DNA from 2 places in the Streptomyces sp. NBC_01723 genome. Region 1 is predicted to be linked to the other one. Evidence: riboswitches for the same ligand, from Rfam matches in the RefSeq annotation. Region 1 holds a riboswitch; the other holds the start of a gene.
What was found. Region 1 has a riboswitch for cyclic di-AMP ahead of OIE75_RS23115 (C40 family peptidase). Riboswitches for the same ligand answer to the same signal wherever they lie in the genome.
Positions count from the first base shown of each region.

Region 1 (8,247 bases):
CCAGTGCCGCACGACCAGGAGGAGCAGCACCGGCCACAGCAGCGTCGCCAGCGCCAGCAGCGCGGCGGCCAGGGTCGTCCAGCCGAGCAGCGAGAGCCGGGTGCCGAGCACGGTGGTCGCGGCGACCGCGGTGAGCGCGCCCGGTGTCCCCGCCCGCGTCAGCCACTGCGGGCGCTCGGCCAGCAGCAGGTGGACGAAGTTCACCGCCAGGGTCAGCCAGGCGGCGCAGGCAAGGAACAGGGCGATGCGGGACAGGACCTCGTGTCCCGTCATGTGCAGGGCGACCGACAGGATGCCGGTCGCCATGACCGCGGCCCCGGCCGCCGGTGGACGCTGCGCCCACCAGGCGCGCAGGGGGGAGGGGAGAGTGCCTGACGACGTGCCTGACGACATGCCCCGATGCTAGAGAGCCGCGCCGGTCAGGCCGGGCGCACCACGCTGTGGATCGACGACTCGCCGTCGTAGTAGATCGACTCCTCGCGGACGTACGCGCCCGGCTTCGGGGCGTGGATCATCATGCCGTTGCCGATGTAGAGGCCGACGTGGCTGAGGTCGTCGTAGAAGAAGACCAGGTCACCGGGGAGGGCCTGGGAGACGGGGACGGTCGTGCCGGCGTTGACCTGGTCGTACGTGACGCGCGGCAGCGTCACCCCCGCGGCCTTCCAGGCGGCCTGGGTGAGGCCGGAGCAGTCGTAGGAGCCGGGGCCGGTGGCGCCCCAGACGTACGGCTTGCCGATCTGGGCGCGGGCGAACGCGAGTGCCTTCTCGGCCTTGGTGCCGTACGACGAGTCCGGCGTCGAGGAGCCCGACGAGCCGTTGCCGCCGGACTCCGAGGAACCGGAGGAGGTGCCACCGCCGCTCTCCTGCCGTGCGGCCTCCTCCCGCCGCTCGCGCTCCGCTGCCTGCTGCTCGGCCAGCTCCGCGGCCTTGCGGGCAGCCTCCTCCTGCTTCTTCCTCTCGATCGCCGCGAGCCGGGCCTTCTCCTCGGCGGTCAGCTTCGACAGCAGCTCACGCGCGGTGGCGAGCTTCTTCTGGACGGTCGACTTGGCCGTCTTCAGGTCCTGCTGCGAGCCGGTGAGCGTCTCCAGGCTCTCGGTGGCCTCCCGGCGCTTCTTCATCGTCTCGGACTGCTGCGTGACGTAGTCGTCGACCGCGGTCTTCTGACGGCCGGTGAGCCGGCCCATCAGCTGGTTCTGGTCGAAGTACTCCTGCGGCGAGTCCGCGAGCAGGAAGGTCGCCGTCTCCGGGACCGCCGTGCCCGTGCGGTACTGCGCGGAGGCGAAGGAACCCAGCTCCTCGCGGGCGTCGTTGAGCTTCTGGGTGCGCTGGGCGACGTCGTCGAGGAGGGTGTCGACCTTCTTGCGCTGCTTGGCCGTCTTCTCCTTGGCCGCGTTGTACTTCTCGGTGGCCGACCCCGCCTGGCGGTAGAGGTCGTCGACCTTCTTCTCGACCTCTTCGAGGCTCGGCCTGTCGTCGTCCGACGGGGTGGCGTTCGCTGTCTGGGACAGCAGGGCGACGGAGGTGAGGGCCGCTGTGGCGAGGGCCGGGGTCCGTAGGCCCGTGACGCGTGAACCGGTGGGGCGCGACTTGCGGTGCGACGCCAAGGAGGCGACTCCTTCCAGTGCTCCGCCTACCGGGTTAGCTGTCGGGTTCGGGCGGCACGGAAGGGTTGCCCTACGGCGGACCGTCCTCTGGAGGGCGGTGCGGCCGATTCACCCCAAGTTCTCGGTTGGGTCCCCGGCTCCGGGCGCCGTGGCGGGCACGCCGGACTCGGCGGAGGCCGCGCGGCCCGGCGAGGTTCGCCGGAGGGGGTCGTTCGGCCTGCCCGCACCGTAGCCAACTCGTGTGGCCGCTGTGAAGGTTGGTGGGTGATATGCCCGATACATTTTCGTGACCTCGGCGACGGGCGTCACTCTTCGTGTCGCACCACGTCGCAGGGCGTGCCGGTGGGTGGTGTCCCGGCCGTTTTCCGGGGTGGCGCCGGGTTGTCGGTGGGGCGCCCTAGACTCGGAGAGCGATGAGCAGCCTCTTTGACGACAGCTTCCTGGCGAGCCTCCAGACCCCCCGGGGTCACGAGGAGGAACCCCCGCCGCCGCCCGAGGACGGTCACGGACCGGAGCCGGTCCCGCACGATCTGTTCGGCGGGAAGTTCGACGCGCCTCCGGAGCGCGACCGGTACTACCGGGACGGCGCCCCGCGCCCCGCCCTGGACCCGGCCGCCCTCCTGGACGGGCTGAACGACAACCAGCGCGCCGCCGTGGTGCACTCCGGCTCCCCCCTGCTCATCGTGGCCGGCGCCGGCTCCGGCAAGACCCGCGTGCTCACCCACCGCATCGCCCACCTGCTGGCCGAGCGCGGCGTCCACCCGGGCCAGATCCTCGCGATCACCTTCACCAACAAGGCCGCCGGTGAGATGAAGGAGCGCGTCGAGCAGCTCGTGGGCCCGCGCGCCAACGCGATGTGGGTGATGACCTTCCACAGCGCCTGCGTCCGCATCCTGCGCCGCGAGTCGAAGCGGCTCGGCTTCACGTCGTCCTTCTCGATCTACGACGCCGCCGACTCCAAGCGGCTCATGGCGCTGGTCTGCCGCGACCTCGACCTGGACCCCAAGCGTTTCCCGCCCAAGTCCTTCAGCGCCAAGATCAGCAACCTGAAGAACGAGCTGATCGACGAGGAGGACTTCGCCGCCCAGGCCGCCGACGGTTTCGAGAAGACCCTCGCCCAGGCGTACGCGCTCTACCAGTCGCGGCTGCGCGAGGCCAACGCCCTCGACTTCGACGACCTGATCATGACGACGGTCAACCTGCTCCGCGCCTTCCCGGACGTCGCCGAGCACTACCACCGCCGCTTCCGGCACGTCATGGTCGACGAGTACCAGGACACCAACCACGCCCAGTACGCCCTGGTGCGCGAGCTGGTCGGCACCTCCGAGCACCCGGTCGACGTGCCGCCCGAGGCCGAGGTCCCGCCCGCCGAGCTGTGCGTGGTGGGCGACGCCGACCAGTCGATCTACGCCTTCCGCGGCGCCACCATCCGCAACATCCTCCAGTTCGAGGAGGACTACCCGAACGCGACGACGATCCTCCTGGAGCAGAACTACCGCTCCACCCAGACCATCCTCACCGCCGCCAACGCGGTCATCGAGCGCAATGAGTCCCGCCGGCCCAAGAACCTGTGGACCAACCAGGGCGCCGGCGCGCAGATCACCGGGTACGTCGCCGACACCGAGCACGACGAGGCCCAGTTCGTCGCCGACGAGATAGACCGCCTCACGGACGCGGGCGAGGCCAAGGCGGGCGACGTCGCCGTCTTCTACCGCACCAACGCGCAGTCCCGTGTCTTCGAAGAGGTCTTCATCCGCACCGGCCTGCCCTACAAGGTCGTCGGCGGCGTCCGCTTCTACGAGCGCAAGGAGGTCCGGGACGTCCTGGCCTACCTGCGGGTGCTGGCCAACCCCGAGGACTCGGTGCCGCTGCGCCGGATCCTCAACGTCCCCAAGCGAGGCATCGGCGACCGGGCCGAGGCGATGATCGACGCCCTGTCGCAGCGCGAGAAGATCAGCTTCCCGCAGGCGCTCAAGCGCGTCGACGAGGCGTACGGCATGGCGGCGCGTTCCGCCAACGCCGTCAAGCGGTTCAACACGCTCATGGAGGACCTGCGCACCATCGTCGAGTCCGGCGCCGGACCGGCGACCGTTCTCGAGGCCATCCTCGAACGCACCGGCTACCTCGCCGAGTTGCAGGCGTCCACCGACCCGCAGGACGAGACCCGCATCGAGAACCTCCAGGAACTCGCGGCCGTCGCCCTGGAGTTCGAACAGGAGCGCGCCGAAGGTGAGGAGGCCGGCACCCTCGCCGACTTCCTGGAGAAGGTCGCGCTCGTCGCGGACTCCGACCAGATCCCGGACGAAGAGGACGGCGACGGCGTCGTCACCCTGATGACCCTGCACACCGCCAAGGGCCTGGAGTTCCCGGTCGTCTTCCTCACCGGCATGGAGGACGGCGTCTTCCCGCACATGCGCGCCCTCGGCCAGGCCAAGGAGCTGGAGGAGGAACGGCGGCTGGCGTACGTCGGCATCACCCGCGCCCGCGAGCGGCTCTACCTGACCCGGTCCACCCTGCGCAGCGCCTGGGGCCAGCCCTCCTACAACCCGCCCTCGCGCTTCCTGGAGGAGATCCCGGCCCCCCACCTGGAGTGGAAGCGCACCGGTGCGAACGGACCGGCTCCCTCCGCTCCGGTCTCGGGAGTGGCGGCCTCGCTGTCGTCGTCCCGTTCCCGCTCCTCGGCGTCGGGCGCGTCCGGCTTCGCCACCCGCCGGTCCGCCGGCGCGGAGCAGCCGACGGTGTCCCTGGCGGTCGGCGACCGTGTCACGCACGACCAGTTCGGGCTCGGAACGGTCGTCGGGGTCAAGGGCACCGGGTCCAACGCGGAGGCGACCATCGACTTCGGCGACACCAAGCCGAAGCGGCTGCTGCTGCGGTACGCGCCGGTGGAGAAGCTCTGACGGTGCCGGACCGGCCGCGCGGGCCCGGGCTGCGGCTCGGGTCCGCGCGGCCGGGCGGCGCACGCCCCCGGGGCGGGCAGACGGCTGAGACGCTACGGCGTCACTGCGGGTTGAGACCGTGGCTGCGCAGCCACGACAGCGGGTCGATCGCCGAGCCGCCGGAGGGGCGCACCTCGAAGTGCAGGTGCGGGCCGGTCGAGTTGCCCGAGTTGCCGGAGAATGCGATGGCGTCACCGGCTTTGACGCTCGTACCCGAGGGAACCTGATAACTGGAGAGGTGGCAGTACCACGTCTCCGTGCCGTCCTTCGCCGTCACGATCATCATGTTGCCGTACGCGCTGTTGTACTGCGTCCGGACGGTGCCGTCGGTCGCGGCCATCACCGTCGTCCCGTACGACACGGGGAAGTCGATGCCGCTGTGGACGGACATCCAGTTGATGCCGGCCTGCCCGTAGTACGCGCTGAGGCCGTGCTGCGCCACCGGGAGGGCGAACTTGGGGCGCAGCCGCTCCTTGCGGGCCGCCTCCTCCGCCGCGCGCTTCTTCTCGGCTGCCTGCTCGGCCTTGAGGTCGATGCGCTCCTGCGTCCGGCTGGCCCGGTCGGCGAAGTCGTCGGCTCCGGCGGCGAGACTGGTGAGCTGGGTGTCCAGCTTGTTGTTGGCCGTGGACGGCTTCACCGGCGCGGCCTGCTGCCCGCCCGGGTCCGCGGCCGCCGCCGTGGTCTCCGTGCCCTCGTCGCCGGTGAGGCTGCCGACGGAGGCGGCCGCGATACCGGCGACGCTCATCACGCAGGCCGACGGCACGGCGATGGTCAGCAGCGCGGAGCGCTTGGCGGGCAGACGGCGGCGGGAACGCGTCCCGGCCCGGGAGGCGCCGCGCGCGGCCGGGATGCGGGCGGCCGGGGTGATCTCCTCCTGGCCGTCCAGGAGGGGTGTCACGGTGGGGAGTTCGCCGGTGGCGGCCAACTCGCCTTCGTGCGGGGCCGTTTCGTCCCCGGCGGACAGGATGTCCTGGGTGGCGTCCTGCGCTGCCGCGGGCTCCGCCGGGTGCGCGGTGGCGCCGTCGGGGTTCCACTGGGTGGCGTCGTAGGCGCCGGTGTCGAACGTGCCGGTGGCGAAGGCGTTGGCTTCGAAGGTGGCCGTCTCGAAAGCCGTGGCCTCGAAGGTGGCCGTCTCGAAGGCGGAGGTCTCGTCGGAGGCGACCGTCTGGAAAGCGCCGGTGTCCAGGGTGCCGGTGGCGAAGGCACCGGTCTCGAAGCTGCCGGTCTCGAAGGCACCGGTCTCGAAGCTGCCGGTCTCGAAGGTCTGCGTGCCCCAGTCCCACTGCTGGGTCCCGTCCGCCGGGTTGCCGGACGGGTCCGGCTGGGTCCAGGCGCCGGTGTCCCACTGCCCGGTGGCCTCGGCGCCCGTGGCCTGCGGCTGCATGCCGGCGGACTCCTGGTAACCGGCCGTCCACGCGGTCGCGTCGTAGGGCCCGGAGTCGTAGCCGGTGTGGTGCTGGGCGGCGTACGCGTCGTGGTGCTGCTGCCCGCCGCCGTCGGACCACTGGGTGGTGTCGTAGGTGCCCGTGGTGCCGTACGAGCCCGTCGTGTCGTAGGTGCCGGTGGTGTGGCCCGGCAGGCTGCCGAAGAGGGGGTCCGCGTCGAAGGCCGCGGAGGCGGGGCCGTTGGTCGGAAAACCAGTGGTGTCGTAGCCGCCGTACGTGGTGAGGTCGCCGTACTGGGCCTCCCCTGTGCCGTACGACGCGTAATGCGCCGACGCGGCGTCGGAAGCCGAAGCCGGGGTGGTCATGGTCCCCGACGGGTGACGGTCGTTCACCAACTTCTCTTTCGCCTCGACAACAGGGGCTGCCAGAGCAGTGCGGCGACTGTACCCGGCGGTATACGGGCACGACAATCTTCGTCAGGTTTCGCTGGAGCAGGAAACGGGCAATCGGCCGTGTTTTGGGGGACGGCGGGCACGACTTTGGCTTTTTGTTCGATCGGTGTTCGATGCTGAACGGGTTGTTTCGGAGTCAGGCGACCGTCAGACCGCCGGCTCGTCCGCCCGACCCCGCGCGTCCGCCCGACCCCGCTCGCCCGTCCGTCTCCGTGCCGTTCTCCGCCTCGACGGCGTCCAATGCCTGCCGGATCCCCGTGGCCACGGCCGGGTGCACCGGCAGCGCGAGGTGGCCGACGCCGCTCACCCGTACGTTCTGCACGGTCAGGTCGGGATGGTCGAGACAGGCCGTCTCCAGCGGGTCCATCACCCGGTCCAGGTCGCTCCAGAAGCTGACGAACTGCGTACGGCAGCCGGGCGTGGGCCGGGACAGCTCCTCGATCACCGCCGACCCGGGGCGCATCTGGCGCACGATCGGGTGCGCGTTGGCCAGCGGGACCACGCGGGTGCCGGAGTGCGGGGTACCGAGCGTCACCAGCGTCCGGACCCGCAGGTCACCGCCGAGCCGCTGCACGTAGTACCGCGCGATCAGCCCGCCGAGGCTGTGCCCGACGACGTCGACGCGCTCGCTGCCGGTGCGCTCGCAGATCTCCTCGATGTGCCGGCCGAGCAACTCGGCCGCCGTGCGGATGTCGCAGGTCAGGGGGGAGTAGTTCAGCGAGTCGACCTGGTGCCTGCCGTGCTGGGCCAGGCTGCGGCGCAGCAGCAGGAAGACCGACCGGTTGTCGATGAAACCGTGCAGCAGGACGACCGGCGTGCTCGGGGGGGCCGGGAGTCGGGGGGGCGGCGGCGAGGGCTCCGGGTCCCGTGAGCCGACGGACGGGAGGGGCAGGGAGGGGCGGCGCTCCTGGACGATCCCCGAGGGATACAGGAGCAGATGCCCGGCGAGGATCGCGACCTCCAGGGCGCTCGCCTTCAGGAAGGTCAGGGAGAGCCCGGTCAGCCGTCCGGGCAGGCTCGCCAGTTCCGTTAGTCCTGGGATTCCGGGCAAGCCCGGGAGGAGACGCTGAAAAAGCGGAAGAAGGGGCAGTGCTGCCGTGGTGACCTTCATGGGGCCGACCTCCGTCCGGCACGCGCAGGGACGCCTCTGTCCCCCGTGTGCCCTCGTTGGAGTGCCGTGACACCAGTGATTGGCGATGTTTGCGAGGTTTACCCGGATGGGTGTGTCGGCGTGCGGTATCCGAGCCAGGGGGGTCCCGTGGGTCTGGTCTGACCTGTGGGATTCGTCTGGCCCGTGGTGTCGGTGATACGGCGACGAGGCCCGCTGCTTCCCCGTCCCGCCCTCGCTGCGGCTCTCCGTGCGCGTGATGCCGCCGCGCCCTGGTGCGGTGCGCGGCGAACGTGTCCCACCATGTGATTTCCCCCTCTGTATCCGCCGCGAAACTGCCGGTTGCGGGATGCTGGCGATAACGTTCGTTCACTTCCCGGACGCCGTGGTGCGGGGCATGCGCGCCGCGAAGGTGCGCGCTTTGCGGACTTCGTGCACGAGGTGCGGGTTTGAGTGCCGTGCTCCTGTGTACGGCGTCGGCGAAGTGTGCGGTACTTGTCGGTACGGATGGATGTAGTCGCTTCATGGAGGCAGTGATGGGTGTGGCAGCCGGTCCGATCCGCGTGGTGGTGGCCAAGCCGGGGCTCGACGGCCACGATCGCGGGGCCAAGGTGATCGCGCGGGCCCTGCGTGACGCCGGTATGGAGGTCATCTACACCGGGCTTCACCAGACACCCGAGCAGATCGTGGACACCGCGATCCAGGAGGACGCCGACGCGATCGGGCTGTCCATCCTCTCCGGTGCGCACAACACGCTCT
Region 1 is NZ_CP109171.1:4,960,366-4,968,612, forward strand. It holds gene OIE75_RS23110 (tellurite resistance/C4-dicarboxylate transporter family protein) at 1-393, opposite strand, end outside; gene OIE75_RS23115 (C40 family peptidase) at 420-1,604, opposite strand; cyclic di-AMP (ydaO/yuaA leader) riboswitch at 1,611-1,786, opposite strand; gene pcrA (DNA helicase PcrA) at 2,018-4,504, shown strand; gene OIE75_RS23125 (M23 family metallopeptidase) at 4,605-6,320, opposite strand; gene OIE75_RS23130 (esterase/lipase family protein) at 6,517-7,491, opposite strand; gene OIE75_RS23135 (cobalamin B12-binding domain-containing protein) at 8,025-8,247, shown strand, end outside.

Region 2 (8,247 bases), 190 kb from region 1:
GCAGCTGGGGGATCTGGTCGAGGATCTGGACCGTGATCAGCAGCCCGACGGTGGTCGCCATCGCCGCGATGCCGCTGCCCGTCAGCGTCGAGACGAACAGGCCGAGGGCCGCGACGCCGACCAGTGAGGCGGCCACCACCAGGGCGATCAGCAGGGCGCGCCCCAGGCCCTCGGCGTAGCCGATCCGGGTGCCGGAGATGGTGATCAGGTCGCCCAGCGGGAAGAGCAGCGCCCCGACCGCGAGCGCCGAGACCGCGACCACCAGGGTGGCGGCGAGGCAGAAGGCGATCACCGTCGCGTACTTGGTGAGCAGCAGCCGGGTGCGCCCGGCCGGGGCGACCAGGAGGTAGCGCAGCGTGCCCGCGCCGGACTCGCCGGCGATCGCGTCGCCCGCGACGACGCCGACGGCCATCGGCAGGAAGAACGGGAGGGTCGCGGCGAGCGCGGTGAAGACCAGGAACAGGCCGTTGTTGCTGATCTGCGAGATGAAGGCCGGGCCCTCGCCGCCACCCCCACCGCCGCCACCGAGCGACGACGACCCGTCGCTCGTCTCGATCTTCACCGCGATGCCCACCAGGACCGGCACGGCGGCCAGGACGCCCAGCAGGGCGAGGGTGCGCCAGCGCCGGAAGGTGATCAGCAGTTCGCTGCGCAGCAGTCCGAGGGACCACAGCGGATTCGGTGTGCGCACCGCACCCACGCCCGCGCCCGGCGTCTCCGCCCGCGCCGGCGGCACGTTCCCCGTCTCAGCCCGCGACATCGAATCCCTCTCCGGTCAGGGCCACGAACGCGTCCTCCAGGGAGGCCCGTTCCAGTGCGAAGCCGCGGACCCGGACGTGGGCCGCGACCAGGGCCGCGTTGACCTCGGCCAGGTCGCGGTCCGGGGGCTCGGCCGTCACCCGGTCCTCGGCGACGACCACGTCCCCGGCGCCCTGCTCCTTCAGCACCCGGGCCGCCTCGCCCGCGTCCGGCGTGTTCACCACCAGCCGGCCGCGCGCCCCGGCCGACAGGTCGGCCACCGCGCCCTGGGTGATCAGGCGTCCCTGGGCCATCACGGCGGCGTGCGTGCAGACCTGCTCGATCTCGTCCAGCAGGTGGGAGGAGAGGAAGACGGTGGTGCCATCGGAGGCCAGTTCGCGGACCAGCGCGCGGATCTCGCGCATGCCCTGGGGGTCGAGCCCGTTGGTCGGCTCGTCCAGGACCAGCAGGCGGCGCGGCTGGAGCAGCGCGGCGGCGAGGCCGAGCCGCTGCTTCATGCCGAGCGAGTACGCCTTCGCCTTCTTGCCGGACGCGGCCGCGAGGCCCACCCGGTCCAGCGCCGCCGCGACGCGCTCGCGCCGGGTGCGCGGGTCGGCGGTCGGGTCGGCGGCGTCGTAGCGCAGGAGGTTGTCGCGGCCGGAGAGGAAGCCGTACAGGGCCGGGCCCTCGATGAGGGCGCCGACCCTGGGCAGTACGGTGCGGGCCGCGCGCGGCATGGGCCGGCCGAGGACCCGGGCGCTGCCCGAGGTCGGTTCGATCAGGCCCATCAGCATGCGGATGGTGGTGGTCTTGCCGGAACCGTTGGGGCCGAGGAAGCCGAAGACGCTGCCCGCCGGGACGGTCAGGTCGAGACCGTCCACGGCGAGCTGTCCGCCGCGGTAGCGCTTGGTGAGCCCGCGGGTGGAGATGACGGCGTCGTCCGCCCGCTCCGGCTCCGTGACGGACGGTTCGGCCATCGGCTTCCTCTCCTGTGCCCCTGCTCCGTTACTTCGCGGCGTTCGCGGCCTTCACCAGCGCGTCCTTGGTGACCGCACCGGCGTAGACCTTGCCGTCCTCGGTGATCAGGGCGTTGACCAGGCGGGTCTTGAAGACCGTGCCCGAGCCGAAGTCGCCCTTGACCTGGTCGCCGAGGGACCCGAGGAAGCCGCCGAGGTCGCCGCCGCCCGCGGCACCCGTGGGCAGGCCCTGGCCGCCGGTGTCGAACGCGGCGATCGAGTTCCAGCCCTCGCCGATGACCTTCAGGCCGTCCAGTTCCTTGGCGAGGTCGCCCTCGGCCTTGCGCCCGTGCTCCGGGGCCTTGGTGGCCTTCTCGTCGGCCTCGGTCACCTTCGCGCCCTTGGGCGGGGTGAAGTCGAACGTCGACGCGTCCGGCTTCGCGAAGCTGACCTTGGTGAAGCCCGCGTCCACGACGGCGGCGCCGCCGCTCGCCGGGGTCAGCGTGAACTTCAGCGGGGTGCCGGTCTCGGCGTCCACGGCGACGGTGATCGCACCGACCGTGGAACCCTTCTGCCTGGGCTCGACGACGAGCCGGTACGCGTCGCGGCCGGCCACCTGGGCGGTGCCGCCGACCTTCACGGACGTGGTGTCGTCGATCGACTTGAGCGCCTGGTCGGCGAAGTCCTTCGGGGTGGCCGGCACGTCCTTCTCCGGCCGCTCCGCGCCGTCGGACGTGGAGTGGTAGACCTCGTTGGACTTGCTGTCGTAGCCCCAGACGTCCTTGCCGTCGTGGATGAGGCTGTACTCGGCGGCGTCCTCCAGCAGGGACACCTTCTGCCGGTCGGGGCCGTCGGCCGCGACGCGCAGGGTGTGGGAGCCGGAGACCAGCTGGGTGAGCTTGGCCGAGGGGTCGGCGGACGAGCCTCCGTCCTTCCCGTCCCCGCCCGGACCGCCGGACATTCCGGACATCAGGCCGCTCTCCAGGCCGCCGAGGTCCGGCAGGCCCAGGTCGGTGCTGATCCGGACCGTGCCGGAGAGCTGCTGGACGTCCGACTCGGCGATCTTCTGGACGAGTTCCTCCGCCGTGACCTTCGGCAGGTCGGGGTCCCCGGAGTCGGCGAGAGCGGGGACCAGCCCGATCGTCGCGGCCGCCACTCCCATCACCGCGACCGGGACGACGTACCGCGCGGCCTTGCGCCGTCGGGCGCTCAGCTCCTCGCCCGCCCCGGGGGTCGTGTTGTCGTCGGAATCGATCGGTGCCATCTGTGCCCTACCTCCGTCGTCGGCGGCGGCTGCTCGCGACCTCGCACTCGTTCACCCGTGAGCCGCCATTCTCACCCGAATCGGTGAGGATTGGTGTTTCCGTGGTGTCCATCTGACCAAATCACCGGAGCGCAATCGTCAGACCGCGGACTCAACTCCACGTACTCCTGCGGGATGACACCGGAGGGCGGTTCCTCCCCCGCCCCGTAGGGGACGGGTACGCCGCCCGCCGACGGAGGGCACCCGCCCGTGGCGCGGCGCACGGGCGGGGCGGGGGGTTCAGCCGGCCCGGTGCACCACGGCGTCGCACAGTTCCACCAGCGCGGCCTTCGCCTCGCACTCCCGCAGCGGGGCCAGGGCCGCGCGGGCTTCCTTGGCGTAGCGGACGGTGTCCCGCCGGGCGTGCTCCAGCGCGGGGTGGGCACGCAGCAGGCGCAGTGCCTCGGCGTGCCGGGCGTCGTCGCTCAGGTCGGAGGCGAGCAGCTCGCTCAGCGCGACGTCCTCGGCGAGGCCCAGCCGGGCCGCGCGCTCGCGCAGCCGGAGCACCGGCAGGGTGGGGATGCCCTCGCGCAGGTCCGTGCCGGGCGTCTTGCCCGACTCGTGGGAGTCGGAGGCGATGTCCAGGACGTCGTCCGCGAGCTGGAAGGCGACGCCGAGCCGCTCGCCGTACTGGGTGAGCACGTCCACGACCGTCTCGTCGGCGCCCGACATCATCGCGCCGAACCGGCAGGAGACGGCCACCAGCGAGCCGGTCTTGCCGCCCAGCACGTCCAGGTAGTGGTCGACGGGGTCCCGGCCGTCCTGCGGGCCCGCCGTCTCCAGGATCTGGCCGGTGACCAGCCGCTCGAACGCGAGGGCCTGCACGCGGACCGCCTCGGGCCCGAGGTCGGCGAGGATCTGGGAGGCACGGGCGAACAGGAAGTCGCCGGTCAGGACCGCGACCGAGTTGTCCCAGCGGACATTGGCGCTGGCGACCCCGCGCCGCACGGCGGCCTCGTCCATCACGTCGTCGTGGTACAGCGTGGCCAGGTGGGTCAGCTCCACCACCACGGCCGAGGGCACGATCCCGGGGGCATAGGGGTCACCGAACTGGGCCGAGAGCATCACAAGGAGCGGCCGGAACCGCTTGCCGCCGGCCCGCACCAGATGCTGGGCGGCCTCCGTGATGAAGGGCACCTCGCTTTTGGTTGCCTCAAGCAACCCTTCCTCGACCGCGACCAATCCGGCCTGGACATCGGCTTCCAGAGCCTGGTCCCGCACGCTCAGCCCGAACGGCCCGACGACGGTCACGAGGGGTCTCCTGTCTGCTGGTGTCTACTGGCGATTACCTGGTTTGTCGATAGGTCGCTGCCACCACTCGAGTCAGCGTATCCGGTCACCTTTCGATCACCGCTAGCGCCCACCGTTACAGGCCGGGCGGTATCGGATCATGAGCGGTATGTTTTTGATCGGTCGATATGACCACATATTGACCGATACCAATATCGCCTCCCCGGTCCCGAACGGATGCCCGCGCGGCACGCGAAAACACCGGACGGGCGAAGCACTCTGCATCCAGGGCCGGTTGGAGCACAGTTGGGACTAATGCCCGTTTTGCCGCGCTTGTTGAGGCCCGTGAGTTGGCTCACTCCGGAGCACCCTCGGGCAACCCCGCCGCAACCTGCGCCCTCCCTTTGTCCCGCAAGCCAGTTGAGGCTTGGCAACCGCAAAGGATCAAGAGCCCCAAACGCCTCAGACCAAGGTCAACAGGGCGTTGGGTGATTCCTGCACTTGTTTCGGACATGTGCTCTCGCATACGTTCCCGGCCTGTCGGGCGGACGCCGAATCCTGCCATCGCCCGTACACACAGTCATCCACTCAACTCACTCGCCGGCAGGAGCGGGGGACCCAGGTAAGTCGCCGCACCGGTCACCACCGGAGCGGCTCGGGGTGAAGCCGTACCCGTCAGGGCGCGGCCGGGCACCTCCCCGCCCGAACCCGACAGCTCACCTCGCAGGCGTCAGGAGAGGGATACAGATGTCTGCCAACGGTCAGAACCGTCACGCCCGGACCACCCGCATCGCCCGCAGGCTCGCCGTGGCCGGCACCGGTGTCGCGGTGCTCGCCCTGCCGCTCATCGGCGCCACCGGCGCGTCCGCGGCCACCCCGGCCGCCACCAAGACGGCCGCCACGGCGGCGACCACGTACCCGGACAACCTCGACGGCTGGATCCGCGAGTCGCTCGACGTCATGGCGCAGCACGGCATCCCCGGCTCGTACGAGGGCATTCACCGCAACATCATGCGGGAGTCGTCCGGCAACCCGCTCGCCATCAACAACTGGGACATCAACGCCATCAACGGCACCCCGTCCAAGGGCCTGCTCCAGGTGATCGACCCGACCTTCCAGGCGTACCACGTCGAGGGCACCTCCTGGGACCCGTACGACCCGGTCGCCAACATCACCGCCGCCTGCAACTACGCGGCCGACCGGTACGGCTCGATGGACAACGTCTTCGGCGCGTACTGAGCCGCACCGGGACGTTCAGAAGACCCGTTCGAGGACGACGGCCACGCCGTCGTCCTCGTTCGTCGTCGTGACCTCGTCGGCCACCGCCTTGAGTTCGGGGTGGGCACCGGCCATGGCGACGCCGTGCGCCGCCCAGTCGAACATGGGGATGTCGTTGGGCATGTCGCCGAAGGCGATCGTGTGCCGCCGGCCCACCCCCAGGTGCTCGGCGGCCAGCGCCAGGCCGGTCGCCTTGGTGATGCCGCACGGCTGCAGCTCCACCGTGCCGGGCCCCGACATGGTGACCGTCGCGAGGGAGCCGACCACCGCGCGCGCCGTCGACGCCAACTCGTCGTCGCTCAGGTCGGGGTGGCGCAGCAGCACCTTGCTGATCGGGGTGCGCCACAGCTGGTCGCGCCGCTCCACCCGCACCGCGGGCAGCGTGGGGTGGGGCATCAGGTACCCGGGCTCGATGAGGGTCAGGCCGTCGACGCCGTCCTGGTCGACCGCGGCGTGCACCTGGCCCACCTCGGCCTCGATCTTGCCGAGCGCGGTCTCCGCCAGCTCCCGGTCCAGGGTCACCGACCACAGCATCCGGTGCGCGCCGGCGTCGTACACCTGCGCGCCCTGCCCGCACACCGCGAGCCCCGTGCACCCGAGGCGGTCGAGCAGGGGCCGCACCCGGGGTGCCGGGCGCCCCGTCACCACCAGGTGCCGCGCACCCGCCCGGGCCACCCGCGCCAGCGCGGCCAGCGACCGTTCGGAGACGGTGTCGTCGCCGCGGAGCAGCGTGCCGTCGAGATCGGTGGCGACGAGTGAGTATGCGGTGCGGTCCATGATCAGAGAATACGGACGCGACACCCATCCGACTCACCCGCGACCGGTTCCGAACGAGGACGCAGCGAGTGCGTTCGAACGCGCACGACGACGCACGAACATGTCCGAAACCTGGCACATCATCGGCTAAAGCCGGTTAAAGGCCTGTGCACCGGTTGGCAACAACATGGTCTGCTACCTACCCCTCGAGTCAGCCCCCGGGGTACCTTCCTGTTGTCCAGGGGGGACTTGATCGGGGGGTCGGGTTGAACAGCGGACGCGTACGTGTGCTCGGGCCACAGGAGCTGGGCGAGGGGGAACGGGAGCACTGGCGGGACATACGCGCCAAGTCGACGGCGCCGCGCAACCCTTTCATGGAACCGGAGTTCACCGACGCCGTGGGCCGGGTACGGCCGCGGGCGCGGGTGGCGGTGCTGTACGACGGCGGTGAGGCGGCCGGATTCCTGCCGCACGAACGCGGACCGCTGGGCCAGGGCCGGGCGATCGGGCTGGGGGTGTCGGACTGCCAGGGCGCGGTGCTGCGCCAGGGCCTCGCCCCGGATCCCCGCGGACTGCTGCGGGCCTGCTCCCTGTCGAGTCTCGCCTTCGACAACCTGGAGGCCGAACAGGGGCTGTTCGTGCCGTACGCCGCCGAGGAGCACACCACCTACGTCATCGACGTGGAGAAGGGCTACGAGGCGTACGAGAACGTCCTGCGCACCCAGTCGCCGAAGTTCCTGAAGACCACGCTCGCCAAGGAGCGCAGGCTGGGCCGCCAGGCCGGCGCCGTGCGCTTCGTCTTCGACGAGCGTGAGCCGGCCGCGCTGCGCACGCTCATGGAGTGGAAGTCCGCGCAGTACCGCAGGACGGGACGCCGGGACCGGTTCGCGCAGGAGTGGATCAGCCGGCTCGTCGGCAGGCTCACCCAGACGCGCGCGCCGGAGTGCACGGGCACCCTGTCCGTGCTCTACGCGGGCGGCCGGCCGGTCGCCGCCCACTTCGGGCTGCGTTCGGCGACGGTCCTGGCGTGCTGGTTCCCGGCCTACGACCCGGACTTCGCCAAGTACTCGCCGGGGCTCGTCCTGCACCTGCGGATGGCGGAGGCCGCGGCCGCCGAGGGCATCGGGCTGCTGGACATGGGGCGGGGCCCGGCGGAGTACAAGGACTCGCTGAAGACCGGGGAACTGCCGGTGTACGAGGGGGCGGCGACGCGCCCGGGGGCGGGCGCCGCCCTGCACTGGCTCGGCCGCGAACCGGCCCGCCGCGCGCACGGCTTCGTGCGCGACCGGCCGCGGCTGGCGTCGCTCGCGGTACGGACGTTGAGGGGCGCGGCCCGGCTGCGCAGGTCCTGACGAGGTCAACCACGAGGGGGTGGGCGCATGGCCGGTGGGCGGCGTGCGCGGCAGGAGACGTTGCGGGAGACACGGCGGGAGATCGACGACTTCCTGCGCATCGGGGCGGTGCAGGTGGCCGAGCTGGATCTCGGCGACGGCACCGGCGCGGCGGGGGAAGAGGGGGAGGCGGCGGTACTGCGGCCGGGCCCGGGGAGCCCGCCGGTGACGTCCGGCGCGGTGTTCGTGCTGGTCAGACGCGCGGGCCTGCCCGTGGGCACGCTCCTAGGGCAGGTCCCCGAGGGCGCGGACCCCACACGGGTGCTGGCCGGGCTCGCGCGGGAGCTGCCCCGGGGAGCGCCGCCCGAGCCACGGCCCGCGCCGCCGTCCGTCAGTGTCGTGGTCGCCACCCGGGAACGCGCGGACCAGCTCGCCCGCGCCCTCGACTCGCTGCTCGCCCAGGACCACCCGGACTTCGAGATCGTCGTGGTCGACAACGCGCCCGTGACCGGTGAGACCCGGGAGCTGATCGAGCGGAAGTACGGCGAGCGGGTGCGGTACGTGTGCGAGCCGGTCCCCGGACTCGCCGTCGCGCACAACCGGGGCCTCGCGATGGTCCGGGGCGAGGTGGTCGCCTTCACCGACGACGACGTGG
Region 2 is NZ_CP109171.1:4,773,908-4,782,154, reverse strand. It holds gene OIE75_RS22190 (ABC transporter permease) at 1-760, opposite strand, end outside; gene OIE75_RS22185 (ABC transporter ATP-binding protein) at 747-1,715, opposite strand; gene OIE75_RS22180 (LolA family protein) at 1,744-2,958, opposite strand; gene OIE75_RS22175 (polyprenyl synthetase family protein) at 3,238-4,248, opposite strand; cyclic di-AMP (ydaO/yuaA leader) riboswitch at 4,816-4,971, shown strand; gene OIE75_RS22170 (transglycosylase SLT domain-containing protein) at 4,975-5,466, shown strand; gene OIE75_RS22165 (HAD family hydrolase) at 5,482-6,282, opposite strand; gene OIE75_RS22160 (GNAT family N-acetyltransferase) at 6,549-7,613, shown strand; gene OIE75_RS22155 (glycosyltransferase) at 7,641-8,247, shown strand, end outside.
Region 2: it holds a riboswitch for cyclic di-AMP, as region 1 does, so the genes downstream of both, OIE75_RS22170 (transglycosylase SLT domain-containing protein) here and OIE75_RS23115 (C40 family peptidase) in region 1, are expected to answer to the same signal.